Regions from separate parts of the Gordonia sp. i37 genome, predicted to be linked through region 2. Evidence: riboswitches for the same ligand, from Rfam matches in the RefSeq annotation. Region 2 holds a riboswitch; the other holds the start of a gene.
The links. Region 2 has a riboswitch for cyclic di-AMP ahead of B1964_RS13530 (C40 family peptidase). Riboswitches for the same ligand answer to the same signal wherever they lie in the genome.

Region 1: linked by a shared signal. The riboswitch ahead of B1964_RS04820 (transglycosylase family protein) and the one ahead of B1964_RS13530 (C40 family peptidase) in region 2 are both predicted to bind cyclic di-AMP.

Annotation. Positions count from the first base shown of each region.
Region 1 covers NZ_MVPX01000104.1:2,525-10,758, reverse strand. The annotation lists gene B1964_RS04850 (DUF2771 family protein) at 1-306, shown strand, start outside; gene B1964_RS31405 (cold-shock protein) at 329-742, opposite strand; gene B1964_RS04840 (hypothetical protein) at 1,017-1,238, shown strand; gene B1964_RS04835 (flavin reductase family protein) at 1,270-1,848, shown strand; gene moaA (GTP 3',8-cyclase MoaA) at 1,845-2,960, shown strand; gene B1964_RS04825 (MoaD/ThiS family protein) at 2,965-3,213, shown strand; cyclic di-AMP (ydaO/yuaA leader) riboswitch at 3,475-3,649, shown strand; gene B1964_RS04820 (transglycosylase family protein) at 3,657-4,268, shown strand; gene B1964_RS04815 (molybdenum cofactor biosynthesis protein MoaE) at 4,402-4,851, opposite strand; gene B1964_RS04810 (molybdenum cofactor synthesis domain-containing protein) at 4,904-5,383, opposite strand; gene moaC (cyclic pyranopterin monophosphate synthase MoaC) at 5,380-5,916, opposite strand; gene B1964_RS04800 (hypothetical protein) at 5,930-6,133, opposite strand; gene B1964_RS04795 (protein kinase) at 6,315-8,234, shown strand, end outside.
Region 2 covers NZ_MVPX01000277.1:1,118-9,351, forward strand. The annotation lists gene B1964_RS13505 (hypothetical protein) at 1-305, opposite strand, end outside; gene B1964_RS13510 (long-chain fatty acid--CoA ligase) at 502-2,304, shown strand; gene B1964_RS13515 (glycosyltransferase family 4 protein) at 2,354-3,481, opposite strand; gene B1964_RS13520 (hypothetical protein) at 3,501-5,048, opposite strand; gene B1964_RS13525 (NlpC/P60 family protein) at 5,074-6,153, opposite strand; gene B1964_RS13530 (C40 family peptidase) at 6,295-6,882, opposite strand; cyclic di-AMP (ydaO/yuaA leader) riboswitch at 6,899-7,068, opposite strand; partial or broken gene B1964_RS13540 (DEDD exonuclease domain-containing protein) at 7,674-8,234, shown strand, end outside.

The DNA of each region.
Region 1 (8,234 bases), on a different contig from region 2:
CAGCCTCAGCGCACGACCCCGCGGGTGCCGATCCCCCTGAACTCGACGGCGCTGCTGTCGGTCTCGGAGACGGTCGCCAAGGCTCCGTGGAATCTCACGACCCTCTACTGGACCCCGCAGGGCCTGGTGGAAGAAGAATCACCGCAGGCGTCGAACACCACCTACACGGTCGCCCTGCGGTCGCGCCCGGACCGGGTGCTGCTCGGCGTGACGATCACCGCGGCATCTGCGGTGGCGACCAACCCGGACGGGTCGACCGACATCGCGCGCGGACTGATCGCCGCCGACACCGCGCCGCCCAAGTGAGGGTGAGCTTGGGAGACATGCCCTAGCTGTCGAGCTCGCGGGCGACGGCGCGCACGACCTCGGAAATGCGTTGTGCGGTCTTACGATCCGGGTAGCGACCCTTGCGCAGATCCGGCTGCACCTTGCCCTCGAGAAGGGTGATGAGGTCGGCGACCATGCCATGCAGTTCGTCGGGGCTGTGCCGCTTGACCTCTTTGCGCGCGGCTTCACGGGTGTTCTTGGTGACGCTTGGCGCGGGTTCGAGCACGGTGACCGTCAATGCCTGCGGGCCCCGACGCCCCGCGGCCATCCCGAACTCCACCCGCTGGCCGGGCTTGAGCGCCTCGACGCCGTCGGGCAACGCCGACGAACGCACGTACACGTCCTCGCCGCCCTCTTGTGCGAGAAAACCGAAGCCCTTCTCGGCGTCGTACCACTTCACCTTGCCGCTCGGCACTGTGCTCACCTTCACTCGAACGTCGTTGTTTCATGCGGTCGATCCACCACATGAAAGGGCGCCCTGACCCACGACAATGAGCAAGGCGCCTGGTGATGCCAGTCTAGCCAATGGGCAAAACGGTTTCTCGAGGCAGCGTGAGCCGCGCGCTGACCGGGCACGACACCGTCATCGTCACCCCGGGTGCTCTACCGTGGAAACCATGGAGAGGAAGCACGGCGCCGGCGCCGGGAGCGAAGCGAGCGGGCCGAAGGCACACGGCGATCGTCGCTCGCTGACGCCGGGAGCCGGCGAGTCGCCCCCGTCGCGACTGCTGCAGGTGGCCGGCGTGGTGTTCGTGATCGGGGTGCTCGCGATCATCGCGTTGTTCGTCACCCCGGTGGCCGATCACGGCGAGACCGCTCCGACCGCGGTGTATCTGTTGACAATGTGCGCCCCGCTGGGCTTCTTGCTGGGCGTCGTCTACGCGTTGCGGTCGGGCCGCGGGGCCCGGTGATCGTGTGTCGGCTTCTGTCGATCGACCCTCGGTGATCGCCACCCACGCCGCTCTCGCGCCGGCATCGGACGAGGGTGCGCTGAAGCGGGCGTACAGCTGTTTTCCGTCGGGCGTGGTCGCGGTCTGCTGCCATCGTGGCGCGCCCGAGTCCCAGGAGTCCTCCGAGCCCACAGACTCAACCGGCCCGGAACTGGTCGGGATGGCCGCGAGTGCGTTCACGTCGGTGTCGCTGGATCCGCCGCTGGTGAGCGTGTGCGTGCAGAACACCTCGACGACGTGGCCGCGGTTGCGTGACGCCGGCACCGTCGGTGTCAGCGTGTTCGCCCACGACCAGGCACAGTTGTGCCGTCAGCTCGCCGGTCCGGCACCGCGACGGTTCGACGGTATCGAGCCGCTCGGTTCCGACGACGGAGCCCTGTTCATCCCGGGTGCGGCCGCTCACCTGTCGTGCACGATCGAGAGTGAGATCCCCGCCGGCGATCACCTGCTGGTGCTGCTGCGCATCCGGCGTCTCGACGCCGACCCGGATGTCGAGCCACTCGTGTTCCACGCCAGCACCTTTCGTGCTCTACAGGCACGGATTCCCGACGACGATCCCGCGCGCCGATGACCGTCGTCGATCTCGGCCTGCCGCTGCCGTCGGTGCTACGGCACGCGGCGGACGAGGCGCGGTCCGGGGCGTCGACCGCACCCACGTCCGGGCCGCTGCGCGACACCTTCGGCCGGGTGGCCACCGATCTGCGGGTGTCGGTGACCGACCGCTGCAATCTGCGCTGCGACTACTGCATGCCCGCCGAGGGCCTCGACTGGTTGCCGACCGAGTCGGTGATGACCACCGCCGAGTTCATCCGGGTGCTGCGGATAGCCGTCGCCGACCTCGGCATCCGCACCGTCCGGTTCACCGGAGGCGAGCCGCTGCTGCGCCGCGACCTCGAGGACATCATCGCTGCCGTCACCTCGCTGCCGCAGCGCCCGGAGATCGCGATGACGACCAACGGCCTCGGGTTGAGGCGCCGTGCCGCCGGTCTCGTCGAGGCCGGGCTGACGCGCATCAATGTCTCGCTGGACACCGTCGATCCCGCCCGGTTCGCCGAGATCACCCGACGTGATCGGCTGCCCGACGTCCTCGCCGGCCTCGACGCCGCCCGTCGCGCGGGGTTGTATCCGATCAAGGTGAACGCGGTCGTCCCCGATCGTCGGGACCTGGCCGGACTGGTCGACCTCGCCCGGTTCTGCCTGGACGCCGGATATCAGCTGCGGATCATCGAGCAGATGCCGCTCGACGCCGGACATCGGTGGGATCGGTCGCGGATGGTCACCGCGACGGAAATCCTCGACGTGCTGTCGGCGCATCTCCGGTTGCGTCCCGACACCGTGCCGCGTGGAGGTGCGCCTGCGGAGACCTTCCTCGTCGATGGCCACACCGACGCCCGTGGAGTACCTGCCCGCGTCGGCGTGATCGCGTCGGTGACGCGCCCGTTCTGCGGTGACTGTGACCGGACCCGGCTGACCGCGGACGGGGCGCTGCGCAACTGCTTGTTCGCCGACGCCGAGACCTCGCTGATGCCCGTGCTGCGGGGCGGTGGTGACGACGAGCTCGACGTCGATCGTCGGATCGCGCAATTGTGGCGGGAGAACACCTGGGCCAAGCGCGCCGGGCACGCGGTCAACACCGCGGGATTCCGGCAGCCGGACCGTCCGATGTCGGCGATCGGGGGCTGAGCGGATGCGTGTGACGATCCGTTATTTCGCCGCCGCCTCCGCGGCCGCGAAGACCGAATCCGACGTGCGCGACATCGCCGAGGACATCACCCTCGGTGAGCTCGAACACATTCTGGCAGCCGATAATCCGGAGTTGGCGCGGGTGTTGAAGCGGTGTTCGTATCTGCGCGACGAGATCGCGCTGTGCGACCGCACGCGGCGCCTCGGTCCGACGCACACGATCGACGTTCTCCCCCCGTTCGCCGGGGGTTGACACACCCGGCTCACTTGTGAACTTGATCACATAACGAGTCAATAACGAGATGGACACGAACCGGGCGTCACGCCCGTGAACTGCACGGACACCGAAACAGGGCCCAAAGACCCACCGGCACGCCGAAAATGGGTTGTCAGGACGGGGTGATTCCCGCTCTCAGACGTCGTACTGTACGAAGCGTCCTTCACAGAAGGTCACAGCACAGCAAACAACACACCAAGATTTCCACCGGTCGCGCCGAGCCTCGTTCCTCCGGTGGAATGACGAGCACACATCTTGGAACGAGGACGGGGGACCCACCCTTTTCCGCAAGGAAGAACGGACGTCGACAGACGCCCTTGGGGTTAAGTCCGGTCGCCGCACGGCGATCGTGACCGAGCACCTCTCGCTCGAACCCGACAGCTGACCTCGCAGGCGCGTGGAGAGAGGTTATTCGACTTATGTCCGGACGTCACCGCAAGCCGTCGACCACCACCGCAACCAAGACCTTCGCGAAGATCGCGCTGACCGGAGCCGTTCTCGGCGGCGGCGCGGCCCTGCTGGGCACCGGCTCGGCACATGCCGCCTCCGATTCCGAGTGGGATCAGGTCGCCCAGTGCGAGTCCGGTGGCAACTGGGCCATCAACACCGGCAACGGCTACCAGGGTGGACTCCAGTTCAGCCCGAGCACGTGGGCCGCCAACGGTGGCACCCAGTTCGCGCCGAGCGCCGACCAGGCCTCCAAGGAGCAGCAGATCACCGTCGCCGAGCGAGTCCTGGCCACCCAGGGCAAGGGCGCATGGCCGGTCTGCGGCACCGGGTTGTCGGGGGCCACCCCGCGGACCGCCCCGGCCGACACCCCGCGTCCGGATGCGCCCCAGGCGCCCGCCAAGGGTCTCGCGAACACCCCGAACGCCACCAGCACCGACCAGGCGATCGATCAGGTCAGCCAGGCCGGCGTCAGCCCCGAGGTGCAGAACCTGCTCAAGGCCGCCAAGGACAGCGGCTACCAGCTCACCCCGGATCAGCTGCGCCTGTTCAACGAGAACAAGGGACTCGTCCCGCTCCCCTGAACCCGATCGGTTCAGCCCTGACGAAGGGCCCCGCACGTTGCTCGACGCCGTGCGGGGCCCTTTTCCAATTGTCGGGGGGTGTGTCGGTTGTGGCCGGTGTCAGGTGGTGACCTGTATCAGGTGATGCCCGTGATCAGGCCGACCCGACCCACTCGTCGGTTCCGTCGCCGAAGAACTGGTGTTTCCACACCGGTATGCGCGCCTTGACCTCGTCGACGAGTCGCGCGCACAACGCGAACGCCTCGGCGCGGTGATCGGCGGCCACGGCGACGACGAAGGCGACGTCGCCGACCGACAGGTCACCCACCCGATGGGAGACCGCGACCGCCCGGACGCCGTCGGCGGCCGCACAGATCTCGGTGACCACCTCGGTGAGCACGCGCGGGGCGTCCGGGTGCGCCGAATACGACAGACTCGTCACCGTGCGGCCGCCGTCGTGGTCGCGGACCGCGCCGACGAACCCGACGACCGCGCCGGCATGTCCATCGGCAGCCGCGACGACGCGGGCCTCGTGGTCGGCGAGTGCGATCGGGTCGACGCTCACCGCCGTGTGCACGACCACCACCGGGTTGCCGGCGGTCATCGGTGACAACCATTCAAACGGTGACAACCATTCAATCGGTGACACGAGTTCATCAGTGGTCGCCGCCGCGGATTTGGTCGAGAGCGTGGTCGAGGACGGTGGCGAGGACCGAAAGGCCGTCGCGCACACCGCCGGTCGAGCCGGGCAGATTGACCACCAGCGTCGTGCCGGCGACCCCGGCGGTGCCACGGGAGAGGACCGCGGTCGGCACCTGCGGCAGACCCGCGGTGCGGATGGCGTCGGCGAGACCGGGGATCTCGATGTCGAGCAGCAGTCGCGTCTGTTCGGGGGTCCGGTCGGTCGGTGCGAGCCCGGTCCCGCCGGTGGTGAGGACGAGGTCGACGTCGGCGTAGATCGCGGCCCGGATCGCATCACCCACCGGTGGGCCGTCGGCGACGACGTCGAGCTCGTCGACGGTGAACCCGTGGTCGGTGAGCCACTCGGCGATGATCGGGCCCGTGCGATCGGGATAGGCACCACGGGAGGCCCGGGTGGAGGCGACGACGATCCGCGCGATGCGCTGCGTGCTCATGGTTGCATCCCGGGGTCCGCGTGTGGCCCGCGCTCGTCTCCTCGGTGCCAGTCACCGGACCGTCCGCCGGACTTCTCGAGGAGCCGGATTCCGTCCATGCGTGCGTGACGGTCGACGGCCTTGACCATGTCGTGCAGCGTGAGTCCGGCCACCGCCACCGCGGTCAGTGCTTCCATCTCCACGCCGGTCCGGCCCGCGGTGGTGACCGCAGCCGTCACGTCGATGTGATCGGTGCCGATCGTGAAGTCGACGTCGACCGACGACAGCGCAAGCTGATGGCAGAGAGGAATGAGCGAATCGGTGCGTTTGGCCGCCATGATCCCGGCGATCCGCGCGGTGGCGAGGACGTCACCCTTCGGCAATGACGACGAGGTCAGCAGGTCGATGACGGTGGTGCTGGTGCGAAATGTGCCGCCGGCAACGGCGCGGCGCTGGGTGACCGACTTGTCCCCCACATCGACCATGCGGGCCGTACCCGAGTCGTCGACGTGGGACAACCGGGCAGACGACTGCGGATCGGGCACCGCACTCACTCGGTCACCGCGCTCAGCGGTTGATGACCGTCTTGGGGTTGATGTAGTTGACCTCGTCGGCCGGCAGCGGGAACTCCACCTCGCCGAACGGCGACAACGCGCCGGGCAGCGCGGCCGCGAACTCCGAGACCGCGTGCTCGGGACCGTCGCCGTCGGAGGCCTTCGGCCAGCCGTTGTCCACGTAGTGCTTCTTCGAATTGCTCTCAGCCACGCGCATATTGTGCCACGGCGTGCTCCGCGGCACGCGGTGCGCTCACCGTTTGGTCCCCGACGCCCGCGTCGTCTCATCACCGACGTCCGCGTCGTGGGCCCATCGTTCGAATGATACGAAGGCCGATCTCAGAGCACGTTGGGTAAGGTCACAGGCCAGCGGTCCACCCCCGATCGAAGGAAGAATCGTGCCTCTGAGTCCAGGTTCGCAGGTCGCCGGCTACAAGGTGGTGTCCCTGCTGGGTTCGGGCGGGATGGGTGAGGTGTACCTCGTCGAGAACCCGCAGTTGCTGCGGCGGGAGGCCCTGAAGGTCATCTCGCTGGCCGGTGCGCACGACCCCGATTTCCAGCGGCGCTTCACCAACGAGGCGCGCACCACCGCGGCGCTCGATCACCCCAGCATCATCTCGATCCACCAGTACGGCATCAACACCGACGGCACCCCGTGGTTCACCATGAACTACCTCGAGGGCGCCGACCTCACCCACGGCGCGATCTCCCCGTCGGACGTGATCGAGGTGACCACCCGTGTCGCCGACGCCCTCGACTACGCCCACCGGCGCAACATCATCCACCGTGACGTCAAACCGGCCAACATCTTCGTCAGCCGGGACGAACACGGTCAGATCGCCCGGGTCACCGTGCTGGACTTCGGCATCGCCAAACTCGTCAACTCGACGTCACTGACCGCGACGAGTGCCTTCATCGGCACGCTGGCCTACTGTGCCCCCGAGGTGATCGAGGGTCACGACGCATCAGCCTCCTCGGATCAGTATTCGTTGGCGTGCACCCTCTTCCAGCTCCTGACCGGGCAGGCCCCGTTCACCACCACCACGCCTTCGGCACTGGTCATGGCGCATCTGACCAAACAGATCCCACCGATCAGCTCGCTACGCCCCGATCTCGGCACCCTCGATCCGGTGATCGCGAAGGCACTGTCGAAGAATCCCGCCGACCGCTACCCCGACTGCCGGTCGTTCTCGACGGCGCTGCGTCAGGCATTCGAGGGCCGGGGTCAAGCATTCGAGGGGCGGGGCAACCCCACACCGCCATCGCACCAGTCGAACCCGGCGGCAGGACCTTTCGTCGGGGCGAACCGCCCGTACTCCCAGCCGACCGTGCCACCGTCGCAGCCGACGCCGCCGCCGTCCTATGCGACGCCGCCGCCGTCGCATCCGAATCCCTCGCATCCAAACCCCTCGGTACCCAACCAGAATCCGTCCTACCCCGGCCAGATACCGTCCGCGATGCCCGGCGGCTACGCGCCGGCTGGCCCGACGGTCGCCAACAACCCACCCTCGCAACCGAATTCGCCGTATCAATCGGCACCGTTCGGCGCGCCCGCAGCGGCCGGCGGCATACCCCCGACGTTTCCGCCGGGAACGCCGCCGCACCTCATCGGTGGCGGCTATCCGCTCTCCACACCGGCGGCCCCGAAGAAGAAGCGCACCGGCCTGATCGTCTCCCTGGCGGCCGCCGCCGTGGTCGTCCTGCTCGTCGTCGGACTCGGCATCGCCTTCGCCGCAGGCGCTTTCCGCGGTGATGACGACCAGCCAACGGCCAGTGGACATCCCACGGTGCTCGCTGTCTACGGCAACTCCAGCTGCGGCATCTCGGCCAAGCAGTTGTATTGCTGGGGAGCCAATTACGACAATCAGCTCGCCAACGGCGGCACCACCGCGTCGCCCACCCCGGTCAAGGTCGATCTTCCCACCGTGACCGCGGTCTCGTTGGGTGGGTACGTCGACACCGACAAGGACTTCAAGACCAGCACGTGCGCGGTCTCGGGAGGTCAGGCCTACTGCTGGGGCGACAACGGCTACGGCCAGCTCGGCACCGGCACCACCTCCGACGCCCAGACGCCGACACCGGTGACCGGGCTGTCCGGCACGGTGACGGCGATCGCCACCGGTTTCGGCAGCACCTGCGCCATCGCGGGCGGCAAGCTGTACTGCTGGGGCAACAACGACGACGGGCAGGTCGGCGTGGACTCGGTCACCGACAAGACCTCAACCCCCACCGAGGTGACCGGACTGAGCGGCACCGTCACCGGCGTCGCCACCGCACAGGGCACCACCTGCGCCATCGCCGACGCCGTCTACTGTTGG
Region 2 (8,234 bases):
TCGGCGAGCAGGTCCGCGCGCTCTCGGTCCGACCGCCCGCCGCCGACCACCGACGCGGCCGGTTCGGCATGCAGGAAGTAATGCAGGACGAAACCGTCGAGCACGGGCTCGCACCAGATCTCCATCGTCCCGTCGATCGGCCCCGACACGCGCCAGCGCACCCCGGCGGCCGCCCGGTCCTCGACGACCTCGAGATGCAGATCGGGCCACCATCGGCGCCACCTGGTCCGGTCCCCCACCACGTCGGCCGCACTCACCGGGTCCGCGGCGACGAAGGTGTCGTCGGCAACCTGAATGCTCGTCACGACTCCAGCTTCACATATCGGCGCGGCCGATCGGTAGGCAACGTCTGCTCCGGCATCGTCTGCACCGCACGTACCTCGCGGCGAACCCGATCGGCGGCGCAACGACCTCACCCGGTCCCGGCCCACCCCACCGCCTCGTGCCAACGGTCGTCGTTACGATGGTCAGGTCATCGTTGACGGTCGAAAGGTGCAGGATATGAGCGAGTACAGCGTTCCCGCGAGGTTCACCATCGAGGCCGATGAGAACGCCACCTCGATCATCTTCGGCATCGCCGAACGCACGCCGGGCCAAACCGTCTTCCGCCGCAAGGAGGGAGCGACATGGGAGCCGGTGCGCGCCGATGACATCGCCGCGCGGATCACCGCTCTGGCCAAGGGCTTGATCGCCTCCGGCGTACAGCCCGGCGATCGGGTGGCGCTGCTGTCGGCGACCCGCCTGGAATGGGTGCTGCTGGACTTCGCGATCTGGTCGGCCGGGGCGATCACCGTGCCGATCTACGACTCGTCGTCGAGCTCGCAGATCGAGTGGATCATGACCGACTCCGCGGCGTCGACGATCATCGTCGAATCCGACGAGCACCGGAAGCTCTACGAGGGCGCGAGTCTCGACCATCCGGTGCGGGTCCTGCAGATCGATCCGGCCGACGGGCCGGGCGCGCTCGAACAATTGACGACCGCGGGCGCCGAGGTCGACGACGACGAGGTCACCGAGCGTCGTGCGACGGTCCACGCGGGCGACCCGGCGACGCTGATCTACACCTCGGGCACCACCGGCCGCCCCAAGGGCTGCGAGCTGACACACGCCAACATGCTCTCGGAGGTCCGTGGGGTGCTCGAGGGCAACATGTCGCAGTTGCTCGCCCCCGGCAAGCGGTTGCTGATGTTCCTGCCGCTGGCCCATGTGCTGGCGCGCGCGATCACCCTGGTGGCCATGGAGGCCGGTGTCGAGGTGGGCTTCACCAACGACATCCCGGGCCTCGTACCGGAATTCGCGGTGTTCAAGCCATCGCTGATCCTCTCGGTACCCCGCGTGTTCGAGAAGGTCTACAACACGGCCCGCCAGAAGGCCCACGACGAGGGCAAGGGTCGGATCTTCGACATGGCGGCGGCCACCGCCATCGACCACGCTGCCGCCGCCGAACGCGGCGACGTCGGAATCGTGTTGCGCGCCAAGCACACCCTGTTCGACAAGCTCGTCTACGGCAAGCTCCGCGCCGCGCTCGGCGGCGAGTGCGAGCTCGCGATTTCCGGGGGCGGGCCACTCGGGTCACGCCTGGGATTCTTCTTCTCCGGGATCGGTATCCCGGTCTACGAGGGCTACGGCCTGACCGAGACGACTGCGGCGGTGACCGTCAACACCCCGGGCGCGGTCAAGATCGGCACCGTCGGGAAACCGTTGGCGAGCAACGCCGTTCGGATCGCCGAGGATGGGGAGATCCTGCTGCGTGGCGGCGTGGTGTTCAAGGAGTACTGGCACAACGAGGAGGCCAGCGCCGCCGCCATCACCGACGGCTGGTTCCACACCGGCGATCTCGGATCACTCGACGACGAGGGGTTCCTGAAGATCACCGGGCGCAAGAAGGAACTCATCGTCACCGCGGGCGGCAAGAACGTCTCGCCCGCCGGCCTCGAGGATGTCATCCGTGCCGACGCCCTGGTCTCGCAGGCCGTCGTGGTCGGCGATCAGAAGCCGTTCATCGCCGCATTGATCACCGTCGACCCCGAGGCCTTCCCGGCGTGGAAGGAACGCAACGGCAAGCCCGCCGACGCATCGGTGGCCGACCTCGCCGACGACCCCGACCTACGCGCGGCGATCCAGTCGGCCGTCGACGAGGCCAACAAGACTGTCTCGCACGCCGAGTCGATCAAGAAGTTCCGGATTCTCGGTGACGATTTCAGCGAGGAGACCGGCGAGATGACCCCGACGCTGAAGGTCAAGCGCAACGTGGTCGTCGACAAGTACGCCGGCGACATCGACGCGCTCTACGCCAAGCGCTGAGTCGCCCGTCGGCGCCGCCTGGGTCGTCGACACCACCGGCCGGAGCCGATCACAGCAGCTGACGTAGCCGCGCGGCCATCTGCGACCACTGCCAGTGGTCCTCGACGAATCGGCGTCCCTGACGGCCCATCTCGGCGGCGGCGTCGCGATCGGAGAGGATCCCGATGAGCGCGAGCGCGACCCCGGCGACGTCGGTGCCGTCGACGACGGTTCCGGTGACCCCCTCGCGGACGGTCTCCGGGGCGCCGCCGGAGAGGCCGGCGACCACCGGCACACCGCAGGACGACGCCTCCAGGTAGACGATGCCCAGGCCCTCGACGTCGAGGCCCTTGCCCCGGGTGCGCGCCGGCATGGCGAAGACGTCGGCGATGGTGTGGTAGGCGGCGAGTTCGGCGGCCGGGACCGGCCCGGTGAACAGGACGTGCTCACTGACGCCCTCCGCGTGGGCGATGTCGTGGAGCTTCTCGGCGTAGGGTCCGCCCCCGACGATCACGAGTGCGGCGTCGGCGATCTCCGATCGGATCAGCGGCAGTGCACGGATCAGGACGTCCTGCCCCTTGCGCGGCACCAGCCGTGACAGGCACAGGATGGTGGGTCGCTCACCGAGTCCCAGCTCGGCACGAAGTCGTCGGCGCGACGCAAGATCCGGAGCGAACCGGGTGACGTCGACGCCCGGCGGGAGATACTCCAATGCGGCACGCGGACCGAACGCCGACGCGAATCGGCCGCGGGTATAGCGGCTGACGTAGGTGATGACGTCGGTGTGGTTGCCGATGTAGCGCAGGATGCCGCGCGCCCCCGGGATCATCGACCACCCGACCTCGTGCCCGTGTGTGCTGGCGATGATGCGGCGGGCCCCGGCCCGACGCAGATATCCCGACAGCACCGCCAACGGCGCGGCCGCCCCGAACCACACCGTCGAGATGTCTTCGTCCCGAATGATTTTCGCGGCGCGACGAGCGACGAATGGGGTGGGCAACATCAGCGTCGTCGGATGCCGATAGACCCGGTAGGGTACCGCGGCGTCGAACTCCTCGTGGCTGCGTCCGCGCCAGCGCGGGGCGTAGACCACCACATCGTCCGGATCCAGCAGATCCACGAGATTCTGCAGGTAGGACTGGATTCCGCCACGCCGCGGCGGAAAATCGTTGGTCACCAGGAGCGTTCGGTGCGTCACGCCACCATCCTTGCCGATCTCATCGCAGTTCGGCCGTCAGCCACGCCCGCCATCGGGCAACAAACTGGGCCCGCGTAATACCCAGGGTGGCCGACAACGCGGCATCGGCGCGCGTGGCGTCGCTCGATGCACCCACCGCAACGTACAGCGCCCGCAGCCTGGGTTCGCCGAAAGTCGCCGCGACGAAGGTCGCCACCGACCAGGCCGACTGATAGGCCATCCGCGAGGACTCGGCGTCGACGGAGAACTGCTGATCGGTCGGCAGATCGGCCGGGGTGTCACCGGCCTGCACCGCGGCCGCGAGATCCGGGGCGGCATCGGCGGGACGTGTGTAGGTGCCCTTGCGCCCGACGTACTCGGCCACTCCCTCGGTGAGCCACATCGGCGCGGTGGTCGCGGTCTGCGCGCGGGTGGCGACGTGGGTGAGTTCGTGACGCAGGACCACGCCGAGTGCCGGTGCGGGCAGATCACGGGCCACCGGGGTGAGCAGGACACGCTGGCCCGTCACCGAGCCGGCGGACAGGTCGAGGTGGGCGTAGATGGTGGCGGCCGCGGCGGTGTCGGTGGCCGAGGCGGCCAGGGCGTGGAATTGGTCGTCGGCGGCAGTGCTCACCACCACCGAACGCTGGGGCCACCCGGTCCCCCAGAACGCCGATACCGCGGCGATCGCGCCGGGCAGCAGGGAACGGATGCGGGCAACCATCTCGGCGGTGGGGCCGGACGCCGTCGAACCAGGGGCCGCAGAGCCAGGAGCCACAGAGCCGGGAGCCACAGAGTTGGGGGCCGGTGCGCCGGAGGTGGCCGCGGAATCGTCGGCGCCGTCCGGATAGGACGCGATGACCGAGGTGCCACCCGCGGTGGGAACGTCGGCAACGGCCAGCGCCGGCAGGTCCCACATCTGCGTCGGCGGTGCGGGCTCACCGGCCAGGGTCGAGTCGCCGACCAGTTTCCAGGTGTCGTCGTAGCGGGCGGCGACGAGCTGGGTGTCGATCACCACCTCGTCCTCGTCGATGCCGGGGGTGCTCACACCGCCGAGCGCGACGTGCAGTTCGACCGGAGCCACCCAGGTGTCGGAGCTGCCCTGCTGATCCAGCCGTGCCTGGACGTCGGCGCCGACCAGGGTCTCGACTTCCTCGGTGGGAGCGAGCTGGTAACGGAACTCCTTGAGCTGCAGCCGTTTTCCGCGTCCCGGCGTGTCGGGGCGACGCACCGCCGACGACAGGTTGTCCTGTACGGTCTGCAACCGGGCGCGCAGCGCCGGATTGATCGACGGGTCGAGCAGCGCCGCGAGCTGATCGGGGGTGCCCGAGCGCAGCGCGGTCGACAGCGCGTCGAGGAGCTGTGTCACGCCCTGGGAGCGCTGGTCCAGATAGACGTTGCTCGTCGACACCGGTGCCGACGACGAACTCGTGCCGGAAACGACACCGTCACCGTCGCCTCCGCAGGCCGTGATCAGCAGTGACGTGACGACGAGCACCGCACCGGCGCTCGTGGTCACCCCGGTGCGCAGGGTCGCCCACCGCGGGCGGAGCCCGCCCATCGTCCACCGCGGGCGGAGCCCGCCCATCGCCCACCGCGGGCGGAGCACGCCCCTAGTACCGACGCGCGGAGTTGTACGGTCCCGCGTCGTCGATGGGGACGACCTTGACCGGCACACCGAAGGTGGAGGCGTGGATCACGTAGCCGTCGCCGACGTACATGCCGACATGCGTGGCGTCGGGGTAATAGATGATGAGATCGCCGGGCTGCAGATCCTGGCGCGAGACCGGCGTGCCGCCGGCGAGTTGCGCCTCACTGGATCGCGGCAGGAGCTTGCCCGCCTGCTTGAACGCCCACACCATCAGGCCCGAGCAGTCGAATGAGTCGGGGCCGGTGGCGCCCCACACATAGGGATCGCCGATGCGGGTCAGCGCGGCCTGCACGGCGACGAGTGCGGGGGCTGTCCCGCGGGGTACGGCTGCGGGGTCGAAGTCGAAGCGCGGCCCCGCGAGCGCGGCGAGCTGCTTACCCGTCAGGCTCTGGTAGATCACCCGGATCTGGGCGGCCTGTAGCTGCAGTTCGGCCTGCTTCTTCTGCAGATCGCCCCGTACGCGTTCGGCGTCGGAGACCGCGCGGGTGGCTGTCGAGGCTGCCGTATTCGCGGCGTCGCGGTCCGAGACGGTTTGGGCGCGCACCTTTTTCAGCGCCGACAGATCGGCGGCGGCGCGACGCGAGACCATCTCCAACCCGGACATCTGGTCGAGCAGGGTCTGGGGCGAGTTGCTGGTGAGGACGGCGTAGAGCCGGTTGGACCGGCCACCCATATAGCTGATGCGCACCAGCGAATCGAAGCGCGTCTGCAGCTCGTTCAGCGACACCTGGGAGCGGTCGAGTGAACTCTGTGCGGCAGCGGCGGCCTTCTTGGACTGCGCGACGATGCCACGCTGTTTGTCGTACTCGATCTGCGCGTTGTGCATCTGTTCGGCCGAGGTCTCGGCCTCACGGCTCAGCGAGGTGTAACGCGCCAGCAGCTGATCCGCCGATTGCGGCGGGTCGGCCACGGCATGCGGCGTCCCGAACACCGCACCGATCTGCGTCAACGCGACCGCGAGCACCGCGATCACGGTGGTCAACGCCAGGCGCGCCGATCGGTTGGGACCGATCGCCGATCCGGCTCCCACGATTGTCACCACATTCCCCTTGCCACTTCCCCACCGACCCGGGCTCGTCACCTCTGCCTCAACCGGGCGTCGTAGTCCTCGACGCGTTCGGGCGAATCGCGCTGTGCGCGATCCGCCCGAATACATGCTCACACGTTCTCACCGAGAGCGGGATCAGTATCGGCGAACCCCGGTCAGCGACCATGCGTTGACCGACGCCTTCTGCACCGGGACACCCTCGGTGGAGGCGTGGATGAACTGGCCGTTGCCGATGTAGAGACCGGCGTGGCTGCCACCGTTGAAGATCAGGACGTCGCCCGGCTGCGCGTCGGCGTAGTTCACCGCGCGTCCACCGCCGAGCTGGCCGTAGCTGTCGCGCGGGATCGTCTTGCCGGCCTGCTGGTAGGACCAGTAGACGAGACCGGAGCAATCGAAGGCATTGGGGCCGGCGGCGCCGTAGACGTAGGGCGCGCCGATCTTGGTTTCCGCGGCACGAACGGCCTTCTCGGCAGCACTCTGCACCGGGGCGGTGATGCCGCCACCACCCGGGCGGAACTGGTTCGGAACCTGATTCTGATCGATGCCGGGCACCGTGAACTTGCCGAGATTCGGGATCTCGATGGTCGCACTGGGCGCCGGAGCCGGTGCGGCAAGGGCCGGACCTGCGGCTACGGCGAGCGAGCCGACGGTCAGCGAGCCCGCGATCATCGCCTTCTTGGCGATGCCTCCGCGATTCGGCTGTTCCAAACGATGTTTGGCCACGAAACGAGTTCTCCTTTGGTTCTCCCTTGACCGCCTACCGAGTTAGCTGTCGGGTTCGGGCCGAGAGAATGGCCCTACGCGATCCGGACACAACTGTGTCCAGGGCGCGACTCACCCCAATCCGGATTGCTCCGAAAACGTGTGGTTCCCCGGTTCGTCCGTCGGACGATTGAGCGGTGATCTCCCCAGACCGCTTCGGTTTGAAGCGGGACGCTCTGTGAAGGTCTCGGAAAGGTTACGAAATCGGATGCGTGTCTGTCCACTAGGGGACAAAGGGCCCGATTCGCGGTGACGGCTAACCGGCTCGCAGAATCCGCAGACCCGGGCGCGAACCGGGTCCGCATGCAGGGCCGATGGCAAGTTTTGCCGATCGTGCAGACGCCGTGCTCACCATCGAAGCAGCAGCGAACACATCGACCGCGGAGCAGATCTCGGCGTCGGAATCCCCCACCTCGCGGGCCACCCGTCGACCACCGAGATCGTCCCCATCACCGCTGGTCACAGGCTCTACGAAGAGGTTCATCATGCAGCCGTCACACGCGCGGTGACGGCCCGGGCAGCTGGCGCAGTCGATGTACATTTGTGATCTCCATCTCACTTGCTGTCTGTCGGACGTGTCGGCGGGCGATTCATCCCGGTCCGCCCGTCCCGGCCCGTTGTGCAACGGGCCGGGCGAGCTCCGGTGTCGACCACCGCAGCCGACAGTAGAAGTGGCCACCGACAGAATCGGCGCGCCGCCGACGACGGGCCCGAGAACACACCGATCACAGCAGCCACTCGCACCCCAGCCAATGCTGTCGGTGGGTCGAACTAGTGTTCGCGGCGTGGTGGTTGATACGGCTCAGCTCTCCTTCGCCGACCTCGGCGCAGGAGCAGACACCGACGACGCGGGCTTCGGCGAGCAGTCCCTGTTCGATACGACGATCGTGGTGGTCGACCTGGAGACGACGGGGGGCGATCCGGCCCGCGACGCCATCACCGAGATCGGCGCGGTGAAGGTGCGCGGCGGCGAGGTGCTCGGTGAGTTCGCGACCCTCGTCGACCCGCAGCGGTCGATCCCGCCGCAGATCGTCGCGCTGACCGGGATCACGAGCGCGATGGTCTACGACGCCCCACAGATCGGGGAGGTGTTGTCCTCCTTCGTCGAGTTCGCGCGCGGATGCCTGCTGGTGGCCCACAACGCGCGCTTCGACATGGGATTCCTGCGCCACAACGCCGCGCGGCTCGACCTGGCCTGGCCGTTCCACACCAGCTTGTGCACCGTCCGGCTCGCGCGCCGCGTGCTGACCCGTGACGAGGCCCCCACCGTCCGTCTCGGTGCCCTCGCCGACCTGTTCGACGTCTCGGTGCGT